One region of the Clostridium sp. CS1-1 genome, then DNA from elsewhere that is predicted to be linked to it. Evidence: predicted binding sites of a transcription regulator. Region 1 holds the regulator's gene; the other holds the start of a gene.
What was found. The regulator LexA, encoded in region 1, represses DNA repair genes until DNA is damaged. The targets are predictions, from matches to a motif close to CNAACANNTGTTNG.

Region 1 (12,485 bases):
ATTATCGCAGTATAATATTTTAGGAGGAATAAAATGGCAAGACCAATGGGACCTAGATTCAAAGTAGCAAGACATCTAGGCGTAAATGTATTTAATCATCCAAAAGCTTTAAAGAGAGGGGTTAAACCTCAAAGAAAACTTTCTGAGTATGGAGAACAGTTAATAGAAAAACAAAAGTTAAAAGCATATTATGGTGTTTTAGAAAAGCAATTCAGAAGATATGTTTTTGAATCTCTAAAATCTAAAGAAAGTTCAGATCAAATGTTAATTCAAACATTAGAGAGAAGACTCGATAATCTAGTATATAGACTAGGTTTTGCTTCTACCTTGAGACAAGCAAGACAAATGGTAGTTCATAATCACATTTTAGTAAATGGTGAAAAAGTAAACATACCTTCATATATAGTAGATATAGGTGATAAGTTAAGCCTAAGAGAAAAATCTAGAAAAAATGAATTATTTGTAGAGAACTTTAATACTATAGAAATTACTTTGAGGTACATAGAGAAAGATAAAGAAAGCTTCTCTGGTAAACTTATAAGAATGCCACAAAAGGATGAAATTCCTGTTGAAGTTAAATTCTCTAAAATACTCGAATTCTATTCTAAGTAAGTAAATTACAAGATGGTCTAAAGGCCATCTTTTTTTCGTTATAATCTTAAAGTTATTCATAGGTAATGTGTTTTATGTAAATAATATATAAATAAAGGTATTGAAATACAAATTAAGAAAGGAGATAGCTACTAAAATTTCAACTATAAACATTGGTATATATTAAAAAGTAGCAAAATACATTATGGAACGAGAAAAAAAGGAATTCAACGAAAATAAGTCTGTAGATAACAAAAAAGATGAGAGAGCAGCGGTTGATTTAGACGGGGAAGACTTTTATATGTCAACCCCTATAGTTAGCAACTACTACTTTCAGTATAAGCATGATAAATAGTCTTAATACATTTATTGCTATTAATAAAGCTTATGTCTATTATAAAGGTAAACAGATTTTCACTAGACATATAATAATATCTCTAGTGAAAATCTATAAAACTAAGAAAATAAATATTTATTTAAGTCCAAATACAAATTTTATTAATATCATTACTATATCCAGTAAAAACAACTAATCTTCTAAATACTAATTTTCAGAAAGTGTATCTTTTTCGACTCCCAAGTTCTTTGATATGGTATGTTTAACGCTTCAAAAGAGTGATGGGATATTAATGGATAACCAAATGAAAATGCAGTAACTATTGCTGAATGAAATATCTTTCCTTTATTATCTTCAAAAAACATTAGATCGCCTAATTCAAGCTCTCGTATATTAGGGACCTCCAATCCCTTAGGTCCTAGTGAATTTGATTCTTTATTAATTTTTAATGTCCAATATAGTGAATGTGCTACAGCCCATGATATAGACCAAGTATCATCATTTACATTATTATTATTATTAGTTCTATACCACCAAGGAGTTTTAGAATCAAAGCTCATAGGTGCTCCTCCAGCTCTAAGACACTGTGATATGAAATTAGCACAGTCTCCGCTAGTATCATTGACTAAAGGAAAGTACCTATACGCTGGGTTAGGTTTAAGGGCATACTTAGTCGCATAGTTAACCGCATCTATCCTCGAATAATTACCTTGCCTTAATAAATACATACTTTTCTCCATAAAAATTATTCTTCATAATATTTTATGTAACATCTACATATAAGGTGTAAAATAAATTTAATTTCAAGCATATTGTTTGTCTAATACGTTTTAAATCAAATGCTAGGGATTTATATTTATTAACCATATAAATCTCTAGCATTACATGAACTATCTAATGCCAATACCATATGGTGAGTTTTTTCATTCTAAAAAAATGTAACTTAAAAGGCACATAGGTATACTATGCACCTTTTAAATTACATTTTTTTAGTTTTAGTTTTCACTTTTACTTCACTTTTTGAGTAATTAGTATCATTATAATGAGGAAATAAAGGCTTATCACCTGTAAGCCCTTCAGTTAAGCCAGCAGAAGTAGTACTACCTAATGATTCAGTAAGTGCTGGAGTGGATAAAATCATATCATCTCTTGATGTTTTTCGTCCTTGTGGCATATTCAAAACCTGATTTATTAAACTATAATAAATTTTAGTTTGCATAGTTTAAATTCTATATTGATATTAGAACAATAAATCAGTATTACACCTCCTTCCTTGTATTTATTTTGTTCATCTACACTGCGTTAAATTACATGTATAAATTGACATTTAAAGTTTAAAACCTAACATATAGCAATTTTACTAAAATTGTGGTATAAATAGGTAAATGAAACAATGCTAAGTTCTATTTTGGGGAAGGGGATATAAATGAAAAATTTAGTAGAAAACCTAATTGAATCTTATGTGGGAACTTATTCAACAAACAATAACATGCAAACTAAGTGGAGTCATCCATTAATAAAGTTTGCTGATGCAGAAGACACTATGTTTTTAAAATTGAAAGAAATTATTGGAGAAAACCACAAATTACCAAAAGACTTTTTGCAGGATGCTAAAACAGTAATTACCTATTTTATACCATTTGAAAAGTCCATTGCGCAGAGTAACATAGATGGTAAAGAGAGTTCTGAGTTTTGGGCTAGAGCTTATGTTGATACAAATAAGTTAATATTAGATTTAAACGAATACATAGAAAACGAATTAGAACTACAAGGATTTAATACTGTTGGAGTACCCTTGTCAATAAACTTTGATTATAATAAATTAATAAATGATTGGTCTCATAGACACGCTGCTTATATTTCTGGATTGGGAACCTTTGGATTAAATAATATGCTTATAACTGAAAAAGGGTGCACAGGAAGAGTGGGAACTATAATAACAAATTTAAAAATTGAAAAATCTGATGCTATAAAAAGAGAATTTTGTTTATATAAATACAATGGAAGTTGCAAAAAATGCGTTGAAAGATGTGTTAATGATGCTTTAAAAGTTGATGGATTTAACAGGAAGAAATGTCATGAAATGTGTTTGAATAACGACAAGATTTATAATCACTTAGGTCCATCAGATGTATGTGGTAAATGTATGGTAAGGGTACCTTGTTCTTTTACAAACCCAACGGCAAGCCTATAATTTTGTAGAGTTGAATAAGTCTATTCGGTAACCACTTACTCTAATACCAGTATATTATATAAGAAAAGTATCATTAGCTAAATCTAATTGAAATAGATAATGATACTTTTTATATGGTATAGTAGTAATTACAGTTTAACTATACAGCAACAGATCCGCTCCATTTCCCACATCTATCTCCGAAGAATCCCATTACAGTTTCACTACCAAGTATTTTTACAACTTCACATTTGTTTGGGCAGCCTTCACATTCAAAGCTCTTAGAATTAAAACTCATATCAGCCAAATCAAATCCTTTAAAATTAGTAATTTCACCAGTTTTTTCTAAGCGTTCTTTTGCCAAAATAGCGGAACCGATAGCACCCATAACTTTGTAATTTTTAGGCACAGTTACTTCACACCCCAACGCTTCCTCGAAGGAGGCTTTCATACCAATATTGGCAGCTACTCCACCTTGAAAAAAGATTTGGGATTTAATTTCTTTGCCTTTTCCTACATTACTTAAATAGTTTCTTACTAAAGCTTCACAAAGTCCTCGTATAATATCATTCTCACTATAACCTAATTGCTGTTTGTGAATCATATCAGATTCAGCAAAAACAGCACATCTTCCTGCAATTCTAACTGGATTTGTAGACTTTAATGCATATTCTCCAAAATTTTCAATAGGTATCTCCAATCTTTCTGCTTGCCTATCAAGAAACGAACCTGTTCCAGCTGCACATACAGTATTCATCGCAAAGTCAGTAACTATGCCGTTTTCTAATAATATTATTTTAGAATCTTGACCTCCAATTTCAATAATTGTTCTAACGTCTTTATTAGAATTTAAGGATGCAACCGCGTGTGCCGTTATCTCATTTTTTACGACATCAGCGCCAATTAGAGAAGAAGCTATTTGGCGACCACTTCCTGTGGTTCCTACAGCTATTATTTCTTTATTATTATATTTATCCTTTAAAATTCTAAAACCTTCTTGAATAGCATTTATTGGTCTACCTTTAGTTCTTAAATATAAAGATTCTACTACGTTTAAATGTTTATCTAAAAGTACTAAATCTGTGCTGACAGAGCCAACATCAACTCCCATATAATACATTTTCTTTTCTCCTTTCGAGTAAATCTAAAAAGGCTTCAATTCTAGTAACATAACCAGCTTCTCCGGTCATTTCATCTACAACTAAAGTTAGTATAGGAAAGTCTTTATCTTTTGAAATTGAAGGAAGTATAGACTTACAAACAATTTCAGGCATACATCCCATCGGAAATATTTGAATTGCTCCATCAAATCCTTTCTCATGTGCAATTACTGCTTCTCCAATGCACTCTCTTGCGTGGCCGCCAATATATAAAGGTAAATACTCTCTCGAAGCTCTTCTTATATTAAGTGAATTCATATTTATAGGGGACAAAGCCATGTTTTTAAACCACCAACTTGGGGAAAGATATCTTTTGGTGGAAACTCCATATTCCATTAGTTTATCTTCAATATATAAGTTTGAAAACGGTTCAATTATAGTATATATTTCTCCAATAATAGCTATCTTAAGCGGATTCTTTCTTTTATCAATTTTTATGCTATTTACTATTTTCTCATATTTTTTCAAATGATTTATCATTTCTTCTGAAGTTGAACATTTGAAAGCTTCACTTTTACACTGTCGTAAAAGTTTTTTACACTCTCCTTTATTTACTTCGTAGCCAGAAAGTAATCTGGCTTTTTCTTCAATCTTATCTATTAAATTAATTACTTTATACGCATCATGAATAATTTTAACTTTTTCTATTCGTGTTTTATTACTGTGTAATGTTATTTTTTCTATCCTATTTAAAAATTCCCTAACGCCTATATCTTTTGGATTATCTAATACCACAAAATCTAAATTATAGCCTAATTTTTTCAGTAATTTCATTTGAATCTCACAATATTCACCGAATCTGCAAGGGCCACAACTTCCCACAATTAAAACAGTGTCAGCTCCTTGCTCAATACTCTTAATATAATTCCCAATCATTATTTTGAAGGGGAGACACATCTCTTCGGGGGAATGTAATGATCCTATTTCTAACGCTTCTTTATTACTAGGTGGAGGAATTATATAATCTACACCTAGACCATCAAAAATAGCTTTTGCAGCAAAACAAGTGTTCCCAAGATGAGGAAAAGTTATTTTCATATTAGCTACACCTTCTTTCTAGCATATCAGCAAAAGCTTCTAATCTCGTATCAAACCCAGCTTCACCAGTATGTTCATCTATTTTTAAGATTAGAATAGGGAAGTTTCCTAATCTATCCTTGATAAGTTCTATAACAACAGAATCTATACCACATGCAAAAGATGATACATAAACTAAACCATCAATATTATTATTTTCTGCGAGATAGGTAGAAAAACCATAAGAATTTTTTGCAAAAGTCCAGAAAGGTCTTTTGAATAAATCTTTTACTTGATTACTTATATGATTTTCTTCAACATTCTCTTCTGTTATTACACCTATACCTAACTTATTTAACTTTTTAACAACATTCATGTTTGTAAAATTATCATAAATATTATAAGGATGACCTACTAATGCAACATTTAAGTTAAATCCTTCATCCCTTATGCTAGTTTTATGCTTTTGCTGTGCTTTAATAGCAGCTTCATATGCTCTTTCTATATTAAGGTTACTTTTGTTAAATACTTTGCCTGTGCTTCTAGCCCATTTTTTTAATTGTTTTTCTGAAGATGCGTAAATAGGGGATATAATAGCTTTAGGCATATCAGGTATATTGTTAATTACCATCTCTGGTAATCCACAAAACTTCGGGCAGATAAATTCCTTATTATCAATTTGCATTATCCTAGGAATGAACATAATGTCACATTTATCTTTAATTTGAGCAACGTGACCATGAAAAACCTTTATAGGCAAGCAAGCTTCATCAACAGAGTATTTCGCCCCTATATCTAATATATCTTTGTTAGTGTCTGGAGATGTAACTATTTCTGCTCCTAGCTCTGTAAAAAAGGTTTCATAAAATGGATAATACTTACAATATAATAATCCTTTAGGTATACCAACTCTCATTAATAACTCTCCTTTAGTAAGTATAGGTACAATTATGCTACATTAGTATATTTTGTCTAGTTTTTATAATATTATTCACATTTCTAAATATAATCTATATGTATCTAGAATTAATATTTAAGCTAAAAATAATTCTATAATGGAACATTTGTAAACGGTACTAATTTGTAAATTAATTTAATCCAAGACTCTGAATAAGAACTAATTGTCATTTTATACATCTTGCTTATATTTTAAAAATAAGTTTTAGAAAAAATCAATTGTGGAATTATTAGATAATTAAATTTTTAATTTTAAATTTTATGAATAAAACTATATTCATTATTTTTACATTTTATTATTATATTAACATATATTGCTTTTGGGTTGCACCCTGTTAGAAAGGGAAGAATAGGGGATGAAAGCAGAAAAATAGGTCTACAAGCACTTTGTTAAAATGTGGATTTATATTGAATTAATAAATATCCATCAATTATTCATAATATGTTAATATACAATAATGAATATTAAGAACTAAAAATGCTTTTTTGAATCGTTTTAATCTAAATGAGAATATTATCAATTAAGACTTGTATGTGGAATTATAAAGAGCTACTTTTACAATTATATACAACAATTTCACATTAACTTTTATACTAAATATATACACTCAAGCAATTTAATATAATCATACAGCATTTTAGCTAATTCTAAGGTTATAAACTAATCTAATATATAATAAATAGTATTCACCTATAAATTTACGTAAATGTATATTCGCTAAATATACATTTAGCGAATTTCGCGTGTTGAAATAAAAAGGGGATTGTAGTATAATAAAATCAAGGCTTTAAGCACATTTAAGGAGGTTTTTATGACTTTAGACAGAATTATAACACTTAAATATAAAAATTTTAAATATGATGAAAAAACTAAAGAGCTATTGAATATTCCATTAAACGCAAAGGATGAAGTTTTATTACTGAAGATATACGATAACTACAAATCTTCAAAAACACATAGGGGTTACGAGTACATAATAAAAGATTTATATATCCTAGTTAAAAAGAGAAAAGTTAGCACTTCTGATATTGCTGATATCTACAACGTTGGAGTTCGCACTATTCAAATATGGTTAAAAGAATTAGGCCTAAGCAGAACTCTTAAAGAAGCTCAAAAAATAGCTGTAAAAAAAAGACGCTCTAAATATACCAATAATGAATAAACCAAGAAAATATTAAGAATTTCTAGTTCAAACGTAAGTCAATCAATATACAACACACTCAAAGAAATACCTAAAAAGGTTGAAAGGAATTTAGCAATATGAAATATGATATTAAAGCAATACGCAATAACGATTTGCCTGAGCAAGTAATAAACTTTTTAAATTACTTAGAAACTATAAAAGGTAAATCCCCCAATACTATAAATGCCTACAGAATTGATCTAATTATGTTTTTTAGATTTTTAAAATTATATAAAAACCTACCCTATGACAATAATCTTGATTTTGAAGAAATTCCTATATATGATATAGACGATAATATCATAAGAAAATTGAAATTACCTGATCTCTTTGCCTTCTTATCTTTCACAGAGAAATATAGAGAAAATAGCGCTCATGCTAGAGCCAGGAAAGTTGCTACTCTAAGATCATTCTTTAAGTTTCTTAGTGGTATAGCAAAAATTGTGGATGAAAATCCCGCTTTAAATCTAGAATCTCCTAAAATAAGCAGAAGAAATCCTACATATCTCACTTTAGATGAAAGTAAGTCTCTTTTAAGAGCTGTAGACGGAAAAAATAAAGAACGGGATTATTGTATACTAACATTGTTTTTAAATTGTGGCCTTAGACTTTCCGAGTTATGCGGAATTAATATCCCAAATATTAAGGGCGATACATTAACAGTAATCGGTAAAGGAAATAAAGAAAGAACCGTATATCTAAACAACGCATGTATAAAAGCTATCGAAAATTACTTATCAGTCCGCAGCGAAAATCTACATAAAATCATTGATAAAAACGCTCTCTTCATAAGTAAAAATTGGACAAGACTTAACAAAAGAACCGTAGAGATGATGCTGAAAAAATACTTAAAAGCCGCTGATTTAGATACCGATAAATATACCCCTCATAAGCTACGACACACAGCTGCAACTTTAATGTACAAATACGGTAATGTTGACATAAGAAGCCTTCAGAAAATATTAGGCCACGAAAATCTATCAACTACTCAAATATATACACATGTTGATGATGAAAAATTAAGAGAAGCAATAAACTCTAATCCATTGAGTGATGAAAACACCTATTAAATCTAAATCACTATATTTAAATTAACATAAAAATACAGTTTCAACTATAAAGTAAATTTAATCACTTCATAGTTGAAACTGTATTTTAATTTTGCGTTTTACTTAGTTAATTTATATCATTCTCTTTCCCATTATATCTCAAAACACCCGGGTACATCTCACTAACCTTATCTTCTTCAAGTAAATCACTTAACCCTTCGATATCATCGATATAAACTAAGTTATCATCCATTTCTTCATTGAATACAATATCATCATTATCAACTTCACTATATTCCTCATCATAGCCATCGCATGAATCCATTAAACCCTCATCATCAAATGTATCATCATCTGATTCATTCCCCATTACTCCACTTGATAATTGAGAATAATTTTCGTTTTCAATTTCACCTATTCTGGACTTCTCTAGCTGTTGCTCAATCTCCTGGCTGTCTTTTACATCATCTATTATTTCATCAATTTTTATTGCTTTCATGTCATAACCTTCTAACTCTAAGCATTTACCACAATTATTACACTTCTTGTTTGAGTTCAAATCACATCTCTCACACTCTCCACAATTATTACATTCTTTTTTAGAGTTAAAAATACAGTATTCCCTATTCATAGCTACTTCCTTTCTAATTTAAAAATCTTCGAACATATTTCCCGGATAAGTTTCCGGAAACAAATTCTATTAATCCAATACTCGTTACCAATCTAAATAATGAGCAATTCCTAATTTATATTTAATCTCTTAAATTTAGGCCTAAATACTATTATACATAATATAACCGTAATTCCCAAGAGTTTTTTTAACTTTATATCTAAACAAAGAGTTTAACAGAACATTAGTTTGATATTTCTAACAATATGTGGTATAATTCTAATAACTAAATAAGAGAGGTGTTTAATATGTCAGAACACAAAAGTACAAAAAACACAGAAATCTATGAATTTATTAAAAATCAAATAAAAGAAAAAGGGTATGCACCCTCAGTTAGAGAAATATGTGCTGCTGTTGGATTGAAATCTACATCTACAGTTCACGGTCACCTTGAAAGATTAGAGAAAAAAGGATTAATATCAAAAGATCCTTCAAAACCTAGAACAATAATAATAACTGAAGATAAGTTAAATAAAAAGGAAATGGTGAACATCCCTATCGTCGGTACAATAACTGCTGGTCTTCCAATACTTGCAGTAGAAAATATAGAAGGTACATTTCCAATAGCAGTAGATTTTATAAAAGGTAATGAAGAACTTTTTATTTTAAAGGTTAAGGGAGAAAGTATGATTGAAGCTGGTATATTAGATGGTGATTTTTCTATAATACAAAAAGCTGTTTCTGCTCAAAATGGTGAGATTGTTGTTGCTTTAATCGATAATGAAGCTACACTTAAAACATTTTATAAAGAAGAAGATCATATAAGACTTCAACCCGAAAATAGTACTATGTCTCCTATAATTGTTAATGACTGTACAATTTTAGGTAAACTTGTTGGAGTTTATAGACAGTATTAAAATATCTAAGTAAAAGAGTGAGCATTAAATTGAAATTTAATTTCTATACTAATGCCCACTCTTTTCTTTATATAAAACACAAAATGAATTCTTATCTTAATTAAATTTTAAAATACATAACAACCTATCTATCAATATAATATAACTACTTGATATTATTATACTAACTTAATAAATTTTAGCGAAATATGATTTTAAAATTTCACATTGTAAACTACTTATATTACTTTTGACAAAGCTATCAATACTCCTATTTTTGCATGGTCAAAAGTTAATCCACCTTGTAAATATGCAATGTAAGGTTCTCTTATAGGTGCATCAGCAGATAATTCAATGGAAGCGCCTTGGACAAATGCACCAGCAGCCATTATTACTTGATCTGTATACCCTGGCATATCCCAAGGCTCACATTGTACAAAAGAATCTATCGGGGAACCTAGTTGTATTCCCTTACAAAAATTTATCAATTTATCTTTATCATTAAATTTGATAGCCTGGATTATATCACTTCTTTTATCTGTATATTTAGGAAGCACTTCAAATCCAGCTAACTCCATTATTCTTGCACAAAATAAAGCTCCTTTAACCGCTTCAATAGCTACATGTGGTGCAAAAAATAATCCTTGGTATAAGAGTCTCATAACTCCAAAGGTAGATCCACACTCCCCCCCTATTCCAGGAACAGTCAATCTATATGAAGCCTGAGTTACGTATTCCTCTTTACCTGCTATATATCCTCCTGTTGGAGCTATCCCTCCTCCAATATTTTTAATTAAGGAACCTGCAACTAAGTCCGCTCCAACATCTGTAGGTTCCTGTATATCTAAAAACTCTCCATAACAGTTATCTACAAAACATATTACCTCTGGTTTAATATTCTTAACGAAATCTATAATTTCTTTAATTTGAGAGATTAATAATGACTTTCTCCATCCATAACCTGTAGACCTTTGAATGTGTACTAACTTTATACTTTTATCATTCTCTAATTCACTCTTAATATTATCAAAATTTATATCTCCGCAAGCCGTGAAATCTACTTGCTTATAGTTTACTCCATACTCTTTTAACGAACCAATGTTTTTCTTGCCACTTATCCCTATTACATTATGTAAAGTGTCATACGGAGTTCCACATACAGACATCATAGTGTCCCCAGGTCTTAAATTACCAAATAAAGCTGTACCTAATGCATGTGTTCCATTTACAAAATGTGGTCTAACTAATGCACTTTCGCAATTAAAAATTCTAGCATAAACTTTATCAAGCGAATCTCTCCCTATATCTCCATAACCGTATCCTGATGAATTAGTAAAATGAGATTCACTAATTCTTTCTTCTTGAAATGCATTTAAAACCTTAAATTGATTAAATTCTCTTATTTCATCATATTTAGAGAACTCTTCTTTTATATCATCTATAGCTTGTTCATAAAAACTAAGTACTTCATCATTTATACCATAAGTATTTTTAAGGTATTCTTTTGTTATATCTATCATTTTACAAACCTCCTGAAATTCATAATTTAGCTTTTGTATATTTTTGTATAATTTTGTTTAATTATATACTAATTCCATTGATTATAATACCATATAAAAAAAGAATAGGCAATTATTAGCCTATTCTTAAGCATCTCCTTCTGGGATATTATTAAATAGAATTGGTTTCAAAGGAGTTATTGTAGAGATTGCATGTTTATATATCATCATCTGCTTACCGTCACAATCTAGAACTACCGTAAAACTATCGAAACCTTTTACATTCCCTTTTATCTGAAAACCATTAGTTAAGTGTATAGTAACTGATGTTTTACCTTTTCTAGCTCCATTTAAAAATATGTCTTGTAGATTATTAGCCGTTTTACTCATATTCCTCATCCTGCTATTAAAAATCACCAAAATTGATTTTACACCTTATTTATGGATAGATAAGGTGGTAGTATTACAGGTTTCTATACTACGATTCCTGTTTAATACCTACTATAGCAGTTTTTCACCTGCCTTTCCTTATAATTTATTTAATATATCTATTTGCTACTAAATTAAAGTAACAATACCACACAATTTTTATTTTATATAATTCTATAAGTTATGATAAAATCCCTTTAATTTTATTATAAAATTTACAGAATTATTTATCTATAGTTTCATCCTTAATTGAATGAAACTTATTTGCTATATATTCCACTATATCATCCTCACTATTAAACTCATCCTTATCTATCCAAATTACCCTTTTATCTTTTCTAAACCAAGTTAATTGTCTCTTGGCGTAATTTCTACTACCTTTTTTAATTAAATATATAGCTTCGTCTAATGTTATCTTACCATCTAAATAGAATAGCATCTCCTTATATCCTATTCCCTTCATAGACTGCATCTCAGCTGTATATCCCATAGATTTTAACTTCCTAACTTCATCTATAAGCCCATTTTCAATCATAATATCTACTCTTTTATCTATTCTTTCATAAAGTGTAGCTCTATTCAT
Region 2 (12,485 bases), 1.4 Mb from region 1:
ATATGGTACTGGAATAATAACTTCATCACCAGGGTTTAGAGTTGCCGCAAAAGCATTTGCTAGGCACTGTTTAGCTCCTGTTGATACTATAATTTGAGAGGCACTGTAATTTAGTTCATTATCTTTTTTAAATTTTTCTATAATAGCCTCCTTTAATTCCATAATTCCTGATGCAGGGGTATACTTTGTATATCCATCTTTTATAGCCTTTATAGCTGCTTCTTGAATAAGTTCAGGTGTATTAAAGTCTGGTTCCCCAGCTCCAAATCCTATTACATCGATTCCTTCTGATTTCATCTTTTTTGCTTTAGCAGTTATAGCCAATGTAATTGATGGTGCAATTTGCTCTGCTTTTTTTGAAAATATCATTTTATCTCCTCCATATCTCATATATTTTAGTTTTAAAACTCACTATGCAAGTATTATCTACCTGCATAGCACAAAAATTTATATGTTAGTGCTTCATTCATACCAATAGTACCTAAAGTATAATCACCATTTACAATACTACCATGTGAGTCACTTCCTCCAGTTATAATTAATGAATGCTTTTTAGCTAAATTATAGTAATCGTTTGTTCCTTTTGAGGAATGTGCTGGATGAAACACTTCTAAACCTCTTAGTCCATATACTTTTAAATCCTTTATTATTTTTTCTAAGATTATATTCTTATATATTTCTCCTGGGTGCGCTAGTACCGCCATTCCTTTTGCATCATTAATGAGCATTAAAGCATCTTTATAGTCAATTTTCCACCTATCTACATAAGCTGGCTTCCCTTTTATAAGATATCTTTGAAAAGCATCCTTAGTATTATTTGCATATCCTTTTTTCACAAGAAGCTTTGCTATATGTAATCGTCCAATAGACCCATCATAATCCTTTTTCGTTATATCTTCTATAGAAATATCTACGTTTATTTCATTTAATTTTTTTATAATCTTATCTACTCTCTCTCGTCTACTATTCTTAATATTATGGAGAGTTAACTTCAATTTCTCATTTTCTGTATCAATAAAGTAAGCTAATATATGGATTTCAATATCCTTGTACTGAGAACTTATTTCCACACCAGAAATAACCTTAATTTGACTGTTATGCAATGCTTTATTAGCTATATATTGAGAATCTACAGTATCATGGTCTGTTATTGAAATACACTTTATTCCTCTCTTTATCGATAGTTTAACTATCTCTTCTGGCGATAATTTTCCATCAGAGTAGTTAGAATGAATGTGTAAGTCTGCATATAGCATTTTATCACCCATTTCTAAATTCAACAGGCCCTATAAACAGAGTTCTTGGCATCAAATGGAGTTGCACTACAACTGATACTCAGAAATCGTTATCCAGGGACGTAGCCGCTCTTTACTTTCCTTTGAAAAAAGGGAGTATTAGAGCGAGTAGTCATAGGATAAAATTAAGGCTCTGTTAAAATTTTTATAGTAACACTATCTTAAATTTACTTTTTGTTAACTTCTTGCTACCAATATTACTCCAGCAATAATTAGAATTACTCCAAATACTCTCATAACCGAAATATTTTCTTTGAATAAAAAATATGAAAAAAACATAACCAGTATATATCCTATGCTAACCATAGGATATGCATAACTTAACTCTACCTTACTCAAAACCTTTATCCATAATAGAAAACTTACTCCATAAGATATAATTCCACACATTACTGGTATGTTTTTTAGTATACTTACTATACTAGTAATTAAGTATTTTCCCGCAAAGTTCAATTCAAGTGCAGATGCCCCATATTTAACAAGTACTTGTCCAATAGCACCTAAAAAAACTGAAACTAAAATTAATACTATCATGATCTCGACTCCTTATATCTCCACATTATAAGCTTTATAAATAGATAGAAACAGAATATCATTATAAATGTTTCTGGAAAGGCATATCTACCTTGCCCCTCCGTTATAAAGTATATAGAAGTAAACATAAAAAATACTACTACTGTATATAAATTAAACTTATTTAATAATTCTGTTCTATTAGTTATAATACCCTTTAATGTTAGTATACTATACAATAGTATATATATAATCCCCGGAATAAATATTAAATTTCTTATATTATTAGTCATTGAAAAAATTATTGATCTTGTATATTCGTTTAGTCCTGTCCCATAAGTACTATATAAAACATCATCACCTAATAAATAGGTATTGTATAGCCTCTTAAATCCTAAGACAATAAATTCTTTTGGATGACTTTTAATCCACTGTTTTGCTCCATTGCCGAGCATTTTATTTTTTTCTGTCATATTTGCTCTATTATATTCTTCTGTATTTACTATAGAGTTTTCTACATCACTAGCTGCCATCCATCTTCCAAGTCTATTTTGTGAGTTATTGTTTATATATAATACTATTCCTCCATTATTTGATACATATGTAAATTGACCCACAAGTTTTGTATTTCTATATATCCAAGGTGAAATTACTATTGCACTTAAAATAAATATAACTAAAGAGTTCTTAATAGCTTTTAAGAATCTTTTTTCTTTTAATATCTCTACTAAAAATATAGCAAAAGCAAATATTATAAAAAAAGGTTTTACCATTGTATTTAATCCAGTTAATATTCCTATCAAAATGTATTTATATTTAGCCTTACTAAAATAAGCATTTGTTATCAAAAGCAGTATAGTTGTAAATATTATCTCTGTAGCCAAAATACTATTATAAAATATGCTGCTAGGTATAAATACAAATAAAGTAAAAATAATTTTCTTATCTTTTTCTTTTACATCTATTTTATCTAATATAGATAAAAAACACAGATCGTTTGTAAGTGTAAGTATTAAGTTAAATATTTTAGCATTAACTATACTTGCACCAAACAGTTTAAATATGCCTCCAAGTACTATTGAATATCCCACCGACGTGTAGGTATCTCCCCAAGGTAGTCCATTTGCTATGTTAACAGCAAGATCATAATAGTACTGAAAGTCCGAAAAAGGTTTAGTATCTATAAAAATCACCCAAAGAATAGATGCAGTTAAACCTAGGGCTAATACAACCCTATAGAATACATCTCTTCTTAAACTCTCAATATTCATAAGTTAAAATCCTTTCTATCACATATACTATAGTTTAAAGTATATTATTACGAAGATTGATGTTACCCATAATAATACATTAATTAAAAAAGGTGTATCTTTTTTAAATACATCTTCTGGTTTTCCACCTACATTTTTTTTATCTACTAAATACTCATATCTAAAAATCCCATATAAAACAAAAGGTATAGTGAATATCATCGTTTTACTTTGTACAGAACTAAATGTATAAAGACAATATGCCATTAGTATACTTGGTGTTACAATAGTAAGCATTTTATCAATCATATGTACAGAATATTCTTCTAGTATTTTTCTATGTGACCCACTCTTATCTTTTAAAGTTATTATTTCACTCTTCCTCTTATTGAGAGCCAAAAACAATGAAAGTAATATAGTGCATAAGAGAAGCCAAGGTGACACTAAAACCCCTGTAGCAATACTTCCACTTTCCACTCTTAAAACAAAGCCAAAAGTTATTATCATAACATCTATAATTACAACATTTTTCAACCTAAAAGAGTAAAATATATTAATTATTATATAGGCGATCAGTATTACAGCAATTCTTATATTTATTATAACATATGAGAAGTACATTACGCCTAAAAACATAAAAATGCATAATCCTATTGCCATATTTTTAGATACCCGTCCACTTGGAAGGGGCCTTCTTTTTTTCTCTGGGTGACATCTATCTTTTTCTATATCTACGATATCATTCAATACATATACTGCTGATGATGTAAAACAAAATAACACAAATGTTAGAATATTTATACTTAATATATTTAAATTCAAAAGATTTCCTGAAAAAATTATGGCTGCAAATATAAAAAAGTTTTTAATCCATTGCTTTGGTCTCATTAGTTCAAATATTGCTTTAACGTCCATTGGTTTCCCCCTTATAATATTTACCACGTATTTCTTATCTGCTTTATTTCATATTAAATCGCACCTTTCTACATTTTAACACAGCCTAAGATATAGTCAATATCATTAACATATATAGTATATTATATATCTATGAATACCAATTAAATAGTTAAAGGGACTTGAGTTTAAATCAAGTCCCTTTATATTCACTCCTCTGCTTATCTGTTGAATACCCGCTCTAATATTTACCCACAGAATGAATAAAGAGCGGCTACGTCTATAGATAACGATTTCTAAGTGTCAAAGACACTTAGAAATCTATTAACAAGCATAATATTGAATTAAAACCTCGCATTATGCCAAGAATTCTGTTTATATGAAAAAGTATTATCTTGGTTGAACTATTAACTTTATAGCTGTTCTTTCTTCTCCATCTATTTGAATATCAGTGAATGCTGGTATACAAATTAAATCGATTCCACTAGGTGCAACGAAACCTCTAGCAATAGCTACAGCCTTAATTGCTTGATTTAAAGCACCTGCTCCTATAGCTTGTATCTCAGCTACTCCTCTTTCTCTTAAAACCCCTGCTAATGCTCCTGCTACTGAATTTGGACTTGATTTTGCTGAAACCTTTAATACTTCCATAATAAACCTCCCATATATTATACTAACATTATTAGTTATTATTACTAATTTATAGTATTCTACAAAAAATTGAAAATTCCTTTTAAATTCTGTAAATGTTCTATATTTTACAAAACTTAAAAGGAAATTTTTAGATTTCATTAACTATTCACTATTTTGCATATTCTATTGAACGGGTTTCCCTAATTACATTCACCTTTATTTGGCCAGGATACTCTAACTCGCTTTCGATTCTCTTAGCTATGTTCCTTGCCATTTCAACGGAACCTGCGTCATCAACTTCTTCTGGTTTTATCATAATTCTAAGTTCTCTTCCCGCTTGAATGGCATACGACTTCTCTACACCTTCACATGTATTTGCTATCTCTTCAAGTTTCTCTAATCGCTTAATATAAGCTTCTAAAGTTTCTCTTCTTGCACCAGGTCTTGCAGCTGAAATTGCATCTGCAGCCTGAACAAGCACAGCTTCTAAAGATTGAAATTCTACATCTCCATGATGAGCTGCAATTGCATTTACTACTATAGAAGATTCGCGATATTTCTTTGCGACCTCTGAACCTAGGATAGCGTGAGGCCCTTCCATTTCATGGTCTACAGCTTTACCTATATCATGAAGTAAACCTGCTCTTTTAGCTATAGTTGGATCCATCCCGAGTTCTGATGCCATAAGGCCAGCTAAATAAGCAACTTCAATAGAATGCTTTAACACATTCTGACCATAACTTGTTCTGTATTTTAGTCTTCCTAGTAACTTAATTAATTCTGGATGAAGACCATGTACAGCAGTTTCAAAGGTTGCCTGCTCTCCTTCTTCTTTGATATCATTTTCAACTTCTTTTTTAGCTTTTTCAACCATTTCTTCAATTCTTGCCGGGTGAATTCTTCCATCGATTATTAGTTTTTCTAACGCTATCCTTGCTACTTCTCTTCTTATTGGATCAAATCCTGAAAGAATTACAGCTTCTGGAGTATCATCTATTATTAAATCAACACCAGTTAGGGTTTCAAGAGTTCTTATATTTCTACCTTCCCTACCAATTATTCTTCCCTTCATTTCATCATTAGGCAGTGAAACAACATGCACTGTAGTCTCAGCTACATGATCTGCTGCACATCTCTGAATTGCATAGGTAACGACTTCTCTAGCTCTCTTATCAGCTTCCTCTTTAGCCTTTGCCTCTACTTCCTTTATCATTATAGCAGCATCGTGTTTTATTTCCTTATTGATTTCTTCCAATAAAATTTGTTTTGCTTCTTCAGACGTTAAGCCTGATAATCTCTGAAGTTCTTCTCTTTGCTTTCCATATAGTTCTTCTACACTTGCTTGTAATTCATCGATTTCTTGTTGCTTTTTATTAATGTTTTCTTCCTTCTTTTCAAGCGCATCGCCCTTCTTATCGAGCAATTCTTCCCTTTGTATTAATCTTCTTTCTAGTCTCTGAAGCTCATTTCTTCTATCTCTTGACTCTCTTTCTAAATCAGTTCTTAATCTGTGAACCTCTTCTTTGGCTTCAATAATAGCTTCTTTCTTCTTAGACTCAGCGTGTTTCTCAGCCTCTTCTTTTAATCTATTAGACTCTTCAAGAGCCTGTGATTTTATAGCATTGGCTTTGTTCTTTGTTGTATTAAACTGAATAAATAAACCAATTGCTATTATTATACCAACAATAATTTCGTATATAATAGGTTCCACATGAACACCTCCTTCGCTTTTTTTTATCTATTTTTTATTTAATATACAAGCATAGAAAAGGTGCCATATCTATTCAATCGGTAATTTTAAATTCATGATAAACCAGAATTTGTCTTAATTTTATATTATAATTCAATTATTGTCAAGTTCATATAATTTTTATTCCTTATATTATGATTATATTTTTACCATTTCCTGCGCTATATCTAAATCATACTTTGCTAATTCCTGCAAAATAAAAGAATCGCAAGCTTTAACAACCTGCGACTCCATAATTAATTATTCGGCATCCACGCTTGCTTTTTCTTTAGCCATTGTTTTAGTATCTACTTGAGGTTTAATTGTTGGCAGTTCATGTTTTTCTCTTATTTTATTTTCTATTTCATAAAGAACATTTGGATTTTCTTTCAGGAACTGCTTAGCATTTTCCCTTCCCTGTCCAAGTCTTGTGTCATTATATGCGAACCATGCACCACTTTTTTGAACTAATTCTTCTTTTACGCCTACATCAACTACATTTCCCTCTCTTGATATCCCTTGATTATACATTATATCAAATTCTGCTTGTTTAAAAGGTGGGGCAACTTTATTCTTAGTAACCTTTACCCTCGTTCTGTTACCTACAACTGAATCACCTTGTTTTATAGAATCAATTCTTCTAATATCCATTCTCACTGAAGCATAAAACTTTAAAGCTCTTCCACCAGGCGTTGTTTCTGGATTACCAAACATAACTCCAACTTTTTCTCTTAACTGATTTATAAATACTGTTACACACTTTGATTTATTTATGGCACCTGTAAGTTTCCTTAGCGCTTGAGACATAAGTCTTGCCTGTAACCCTACATGAGAGTCACCCATTTCTCCTTCTATTTCTGCTTTTGGCACTAAAGCAGCAACTGAGTCTACTACTATTATATCAACTGCACCAGATCTAACCAATGCTTCTACGATTTCTAAAGCTTGCTCTCCTGTATCTGGTTGAGATACGATTAACTCATCTATATCTACCCCTAAGTTCTTAGCATATACAGGATCAAGTGCATGTTCTGCATCAACATATGCTGCAATTCCACCAGATTTTTGAGCCTCTGCAACTATATGTAGCGCTACAGTAGTTTTTCCTGAAGACTCTGGTCCAAATATTTCTATTATTCTTCCTTTTGGAACTCCCCCAATACCTAATGCTATATCTAAATCAAGACATCCTGTAGATACTGCTTCTACACTTAGTCCGCTTTGTTCTCCAAGTTTCATTACAGAACCTTTACCAAATTGCTTCTCTATCTGTCCCATAGCAGCCTCTAAAGCTTTTAACTTTTCAGCGTTAATATTCCCCACTGGGATCACTTCCTTTCCATCTTAGAACGTTTGTTCTAAATTAATTATATACTATATTAGTTTCTCGGTCAACAGTAATATAAACAGAATTCTTGGCTTAAACTCCATCTGAAGCTTAGAAGTCGTTATCCAGGGACTTAGCCGCTCTTTACTCCCAATTAAATAAAAGTAGAGAACTCAAATCTTCGATTTTGTGTGAATCACTTTCACAGAGTGCGTGAGGTATTAGAGCGGATAGTAATCGGATAAATTGAAAGTGCATATAAACTGTGATTTTAACTAGATGGTTATCTTAATTATAACCTAACTTAGCAATACTTTCTCAAATATTCTTAAAAATTTATACTTATCTGTTATCTTAATTATAGACAAACTTTCTTAATTTTAATCTGATGATAAAAACTAATTGAGAATTGAAGGCTTTCAATTCTCAATCATTATACTTACCTATCTGATTTCATTACTTCTCTATTCTTTGCAAAATAATCTAAACCAGAAATTATTGTAATAGTCACAGCAGCCGCCATTGCAATATTTGTAGTTAAATTTAAAAATTTATGAGGATAGGTAATATATTTTTTAATAATCCCGAGAGATACATGATTATAATTTAAGTTTACCAATGCTAGTATAATAGCAGTTATCTGTGTTACAGTTTTGGCTTTTCCCCAGGCACTAGCTGCAATCACTATACCTTCGGCAGCAGCCACTGACCTAAGACCAGTTACAGCAAATTCTCTAGCAATTATTATCATAGCTGCCCAAGCAGGTATAATATGAAATTCTACTAAAGAAATTAAAGCAGCTGTAACCAATAACTTATCTGCTAATGGATCCATGAATTTACCAAATCTAGTTATTTGATTTCTACTTCTTGCTATATATCCATCTAACGTATCTGTTATAGATGCTATTATGAATATAGCAATAGCTATAGGTTTTCCATAAGGTATATCTCTTATTGTAATGAATATTAAAAATACTGGAACTAATACAATTCTTAGTAATGTAAGCTTATTCGCAAGATTCATCACATACAACTCCCATTAAATCATATTCAAAGCTTTCTGTAATTTTTATATTTACCATAGTTCCTTTTTGTAATTTATCCTCAGATTTAAAATAAATTAACCCATCTATTTCTGGAGCCATCTCATAACTTCTTCCATACCAGGATTCCTTTTCTTTTCCTTCAACAATCACTTTATAAGTTTTACCTATCTTATTATTATTAACTTCTTTTGAAACCTTCTGTTGAAGTAACATTAATTCTTCTTCTCTTTTTTTCTTTGTTTCTTCATCAACTTGATTTTCCATCATAGCTGCAGGAGTTCCTTCTTCTTGTGAATATCTGAACACTCCTAGGTTATCAAGCTTAGTTTCTCTTATAAAATCCTTTAACTCCTCAAAGTTACTATCAGTTTCTCCCGGAAAACCTACAATGATAGATGTTCTTATTACTATACCTTTTACTCTGTCTCTTAATTTGTTTATGTTGTTTAGTATTTCTTCTTTTCTTCCTCTTCTTCCCATAAGCTTTATTATATCATCACTTATATGCTGAATTGGAATATCTAAATACTTACATATTTTATCATTGCTTGCAATCTCATCTATTAGCTCATCTGTAATTTCTTCGGGATAACAATATAATATTCTTATCCATTCAATACCTTCTATTTTAGAAATCTCACGAGCAAGATCAGGAAGCATTTTTTTGCCATAAATATCAATACCATATCTTGTGGTGTCTTGAGCAACAAGTATAACCTCTTTAACACCTTGCTCAGCTAGACTCCTAGCCTCTTCTAGTACACTGTCCATCTGTCTGCTTCTGTATTTCCCTCTAATTTTAGGAATTATACAATAAGTGCAGAAATTATCACATCCTTCAGCAATTCTTAAATAAGCTGTAGCTGTTTGTGTAGTCAAAATTCTCTTACCTTCATTTATAGTTGAGTCACTATAATTAAAACTATAAACTTTATTTTCCTTACCTCTTATACATCTATCAATGCTCTCATTTAGCTTATTATAATCATTAACTCCAAGCATTATATCTGCTTCTGGAAGTAATTCAGTAAGTTCTTTACCATATCTTTGCGTTAAGCATCCAGTTACAACAAGAAGTTTACAATTATACTTATTCTTATACTCCGCCATTTCAAGTATAGTTTCTATAGACTCCTGTTTTGATGATTCTATAAAACCGCATGTATTTACTATTATTACATCCGCTTCTCTTGGATCATTCACTATAACATTCTCTGCATTTATTTTACTTAGAATTATCTCTGAATCTATTCTATTCTTATCACATCCTAAGCTGATAAGTCCAATTTTTAATTTTTCCACCTTAGTTCCTCCTGTTTATGTAATGTTGTTTAAGTAAACTCATATTTTATTTTAAATCTACTTTTTATATTTTACAAGTTAAAATTTTATTACTACATTTGAAATAGACCAAATTATTCTGTTGACAAATTATTTTTAGAGATACCTAAAACTCTTCTCTTTTAGCTAATACTTGTCTTGGCTTACTTCCATCCCTTCCAGATATTATTCCACGTTCCTCCATCTGCTCAATTATTCTAGCAGCTCTATTGTAACCAATTCTAAGTCTTCTCTGAAGTAATGACGTAGAAGCCTGTCCGACATCTATTACAATCCTAGTAGCTTCCTCTAATAAATCATCGCTATCAGAATCATTAGAGTTTGAATCCGTATCAATTTGCTGTATTATATGATTCTCATAGCTAGGTGCGCCTTGTTGGTCCTTAATAAAATTCACTACATTTTCAACTTCACTTTCCGAAATAAATGCTCCTTGAATTCTTATCGGCTTTGCCTCACCTACTGGATAGAAAAGCATATCTCCTTTTCCTAGAAGCTTTTCCGCTCCCGCTGTATCAAGTATGGTCCTAGAGTCAATCTGACTGGATACTGCAAAAGATATTCTAGAAGGTATGTTTGCTTTGATAACTCCTGTAATAACATCTACAGATGGTCTCTGCGTAGCAATGACTAGATGCATTCCAGCTGCTCTTGCCATCTGAGCTAAACGGCCTATGTAATCTTCAATATCATTTGGACACACCATCATTAAATCTGCAAGTTCATCAATAATTATTACAACGAAAGGAAGCTTGTTTTCGACTCTTCCCTTATGAACTAGGTCATTATAACCTTCGATATTTCTAACACCATTGTCAGCAAATAGCTTATATCTTCTTGTCATTTCCTGAACAGCCCAATTTAAAGCTCCTGCAGCTTTCTTAGGATCAGTAACTACAGGTATTAATAGATGTGGAATTCCATTATAAACACTTAACTCAACTACCTTAGGGTCTATCATTAACAGTTTAACATTATCCGGTGAATACTTATACAGTAAACTTATAATAAGGGTATTTATACATACACTTTTACCAGAACCAGTAGCCCCCGCTATAAGCATATGCGGCATCTTTGAAAGATCTGAAGCGACACAATTACCACCTATATCTTTTCCCAGGCAATATGCTAAATTTTTATTCGAATTAGTAAATTCTACTGACTCTACTACCTCTCTTAAGTACACTGCAGTAAGTTCCTTATTAGGTACCTCTATTCCTATGGCAGACTTTCCTGGTATTGGAGCTTCTATTCTTACACCAGAAGCTGCTAGACCTAGAGCTATATCATCAGATAAATTTACAATTTTACTTACCTTAACTCCTGGATTGGGTTGCAATTCAAATCTTGTAACTGAAGGGCCTTTGCTCACTTGGATAACTTTAGCTTCTACTCCAAAACTACTTAATGTTTCCTCCAACTTATTTGCATTATTTATTAACTCTTTTTTGTCCTCTCTATTCAATTTAGATTGAATGTTGGGCTTTAATAGGTCTACAGGAGGAAAATTGTATTCTAATTTTGGAATATTAACTGTACCAGTCATCTGTTTTGCTAATTCCTCTTTTATAGAATTATCTTCTAATTTATCTGATGCATATTCAACCTCCGTGTTATTTTTTATGTTTTCACTACTCATTTTAACATTATCATTTTTATCTGATAAATTTGCATCATCTTTTTTGTCTGCTGATTTCATAAAATCTAGTATCTTAATTCTGTTATTTATATTTTTAATAAAGCTTTCCTTTTCTCCTCCTTGTGTAACATCTGTAGCCTTTACATCATCCTTATCTTGAATTAGTACTTCATCATCTTGAGATCTACTCTCCATTAATGTCAATTTGATTGTATGTAATATATCATATATGGTAACCCTACTCATCAGGATAAAGGATATTATATATACTGATAAAAAGATCACGTAACAACCGACGTTTCCGAATAACTTAAATAATGGCACATCAATTAGAAAACTAATAATTCCCCCGTGCATCATGGTATCTGACTCATACAATTTTCTAATTCCAAAGGTTACATCATCATTTATGTAATAGTTGGATAGTATAACCATTTGAAAAAATAAAAGAGTGTTTACTAGGAAAAGTATGATTCCATAAAACTTTCTACTAAAATTTATTTTATTCTTTTTTGCTATTGAACAAAAACCCACAAAAATTATTAAGGCAGGAAAAACAAACGCACCTATCCCCATAATAGCTATTAACAATCTTCTAATAATTTTTCCAACAATTCCTGAAGATGCTGATGAAAAAACACTAATTATCATTAGTACTCCTATGGTAACCAGTAAAATTCCTTTAATATCACTATTTAGTTCATATTTCTCTGTTTTTTTAGTCATGTCAAATATCACCTCCGATAGTAAAACAATTAGGTGCTAATTAGTTTTACCTATTACTATTTCTACACAATATAAACATTTCCTTTTAT

Region 2: recA (recombinase RecA) is a predicted target of LexA. The motif match lies at 7,661-7,674, and genes of this name have one in related genera.

The regions. Positions count from the first base shown of each region.
Region 1 covers NZ_CM148680.1:2,136,387-2,148,871, reverse strand. Annotated here, with positions in the region: gene rpsD (30S ribosomal protein S4) at 34-612, shown strand; gene AC0N0V_RS10045 (hypothetical protein) at 797-946, shown strand; gene AC0N0V_RS10040 (amidase domain-containing protein) at 1,129-1,656, opposite strand; gene AC0N0V_RS10035 (hypothetical protein) at 1,908-2,147, opposite strand; gene AC0N0V_RS10030 (epoxyqueuosine reductase) at 2,355-3,122, shown strand; gene AC0N0V_RS10025 (acyl-CoA dehydratase activase) at 3,262-4,221, opposite strand; gene AC0N0V_RS10020 (2-hydroxyglutaryl-CoA dehydratase) at 4,202-5,299, opposite strand; gene AC0N0V_RS10015 (acyl-CoA dehydratase activase-related protein) at 5,301-6,194, opposite strand; gene AC0N0V_RS10010 (hypothetical protein) at 7,048-7,398, shown strand; gene AC0N0V_RS10005 (tyrosine recombinase XerC) at 7,497-8,489, shown strand; gene AC0N0V_RS10000 (hypothetical protein) at 8,596-9,099, opposite strand; gene lexA (transcriptional repressor LexA) at 9,387-9,995, shown strand; gene AC0N0V_RS09990 (methionine gamma-lyase family protein) at 10,214-11,494, opposite strand; gene hfq (RNA chaperone Hfq) at 11,621-11,863, opposite strand; gene miaA (tRNA (adenosine(37)-N6)-dimethylallyltransferase MiaA) at 12,126-12,485, opposite strand, start outside.
Region 2 covers NZ_CM148680.1:3,579,904-3,592,388, forward strand. Annotated here, with positions in the region: gene AC0N0V_RS16820 (pyridoxal phosphate-dependent aminotransferase) at 1-369, opposite strand, end outside; gene AC0N0V_RS16825 (PHP domain-containing protein) at 423-1,268, opposite strand; gene AC0N0V_RS16830 (SMR family transporter) at 1,473-1,829, opposite strand; gene AC0N0V_RS16835 (hypothetical protein) at 1,826-3,079, opposite strand; gene AC0N0V_RS16840 (decaprenyl-phosphate phosphoribosyltransferase) at 3,107-3,973, opposite strand; gene spoVS (stage V sporulation protein SpoVS) at 4,343-4,603, opposite strand; gene rny (ribonuclease Y) at 4,755-6,296, opposite strand; gene recA (recombinase RecA) at 6,576-7,637, opposite strand; gene pgsA (CDP-diacylglycerol--glycerol-3-phosphate 3-phosphatidyltransferase) at 8,081-8,668, opposite strand; gene rimO (30S ribosomal protein S12 methylthiotransferase RimO) at 8,652-9,992, opposite strand; gene AC0N0V_RS16870 (FtsK/SpoIIIE family DNA translocase) at 10,138-12,396, opposite strand.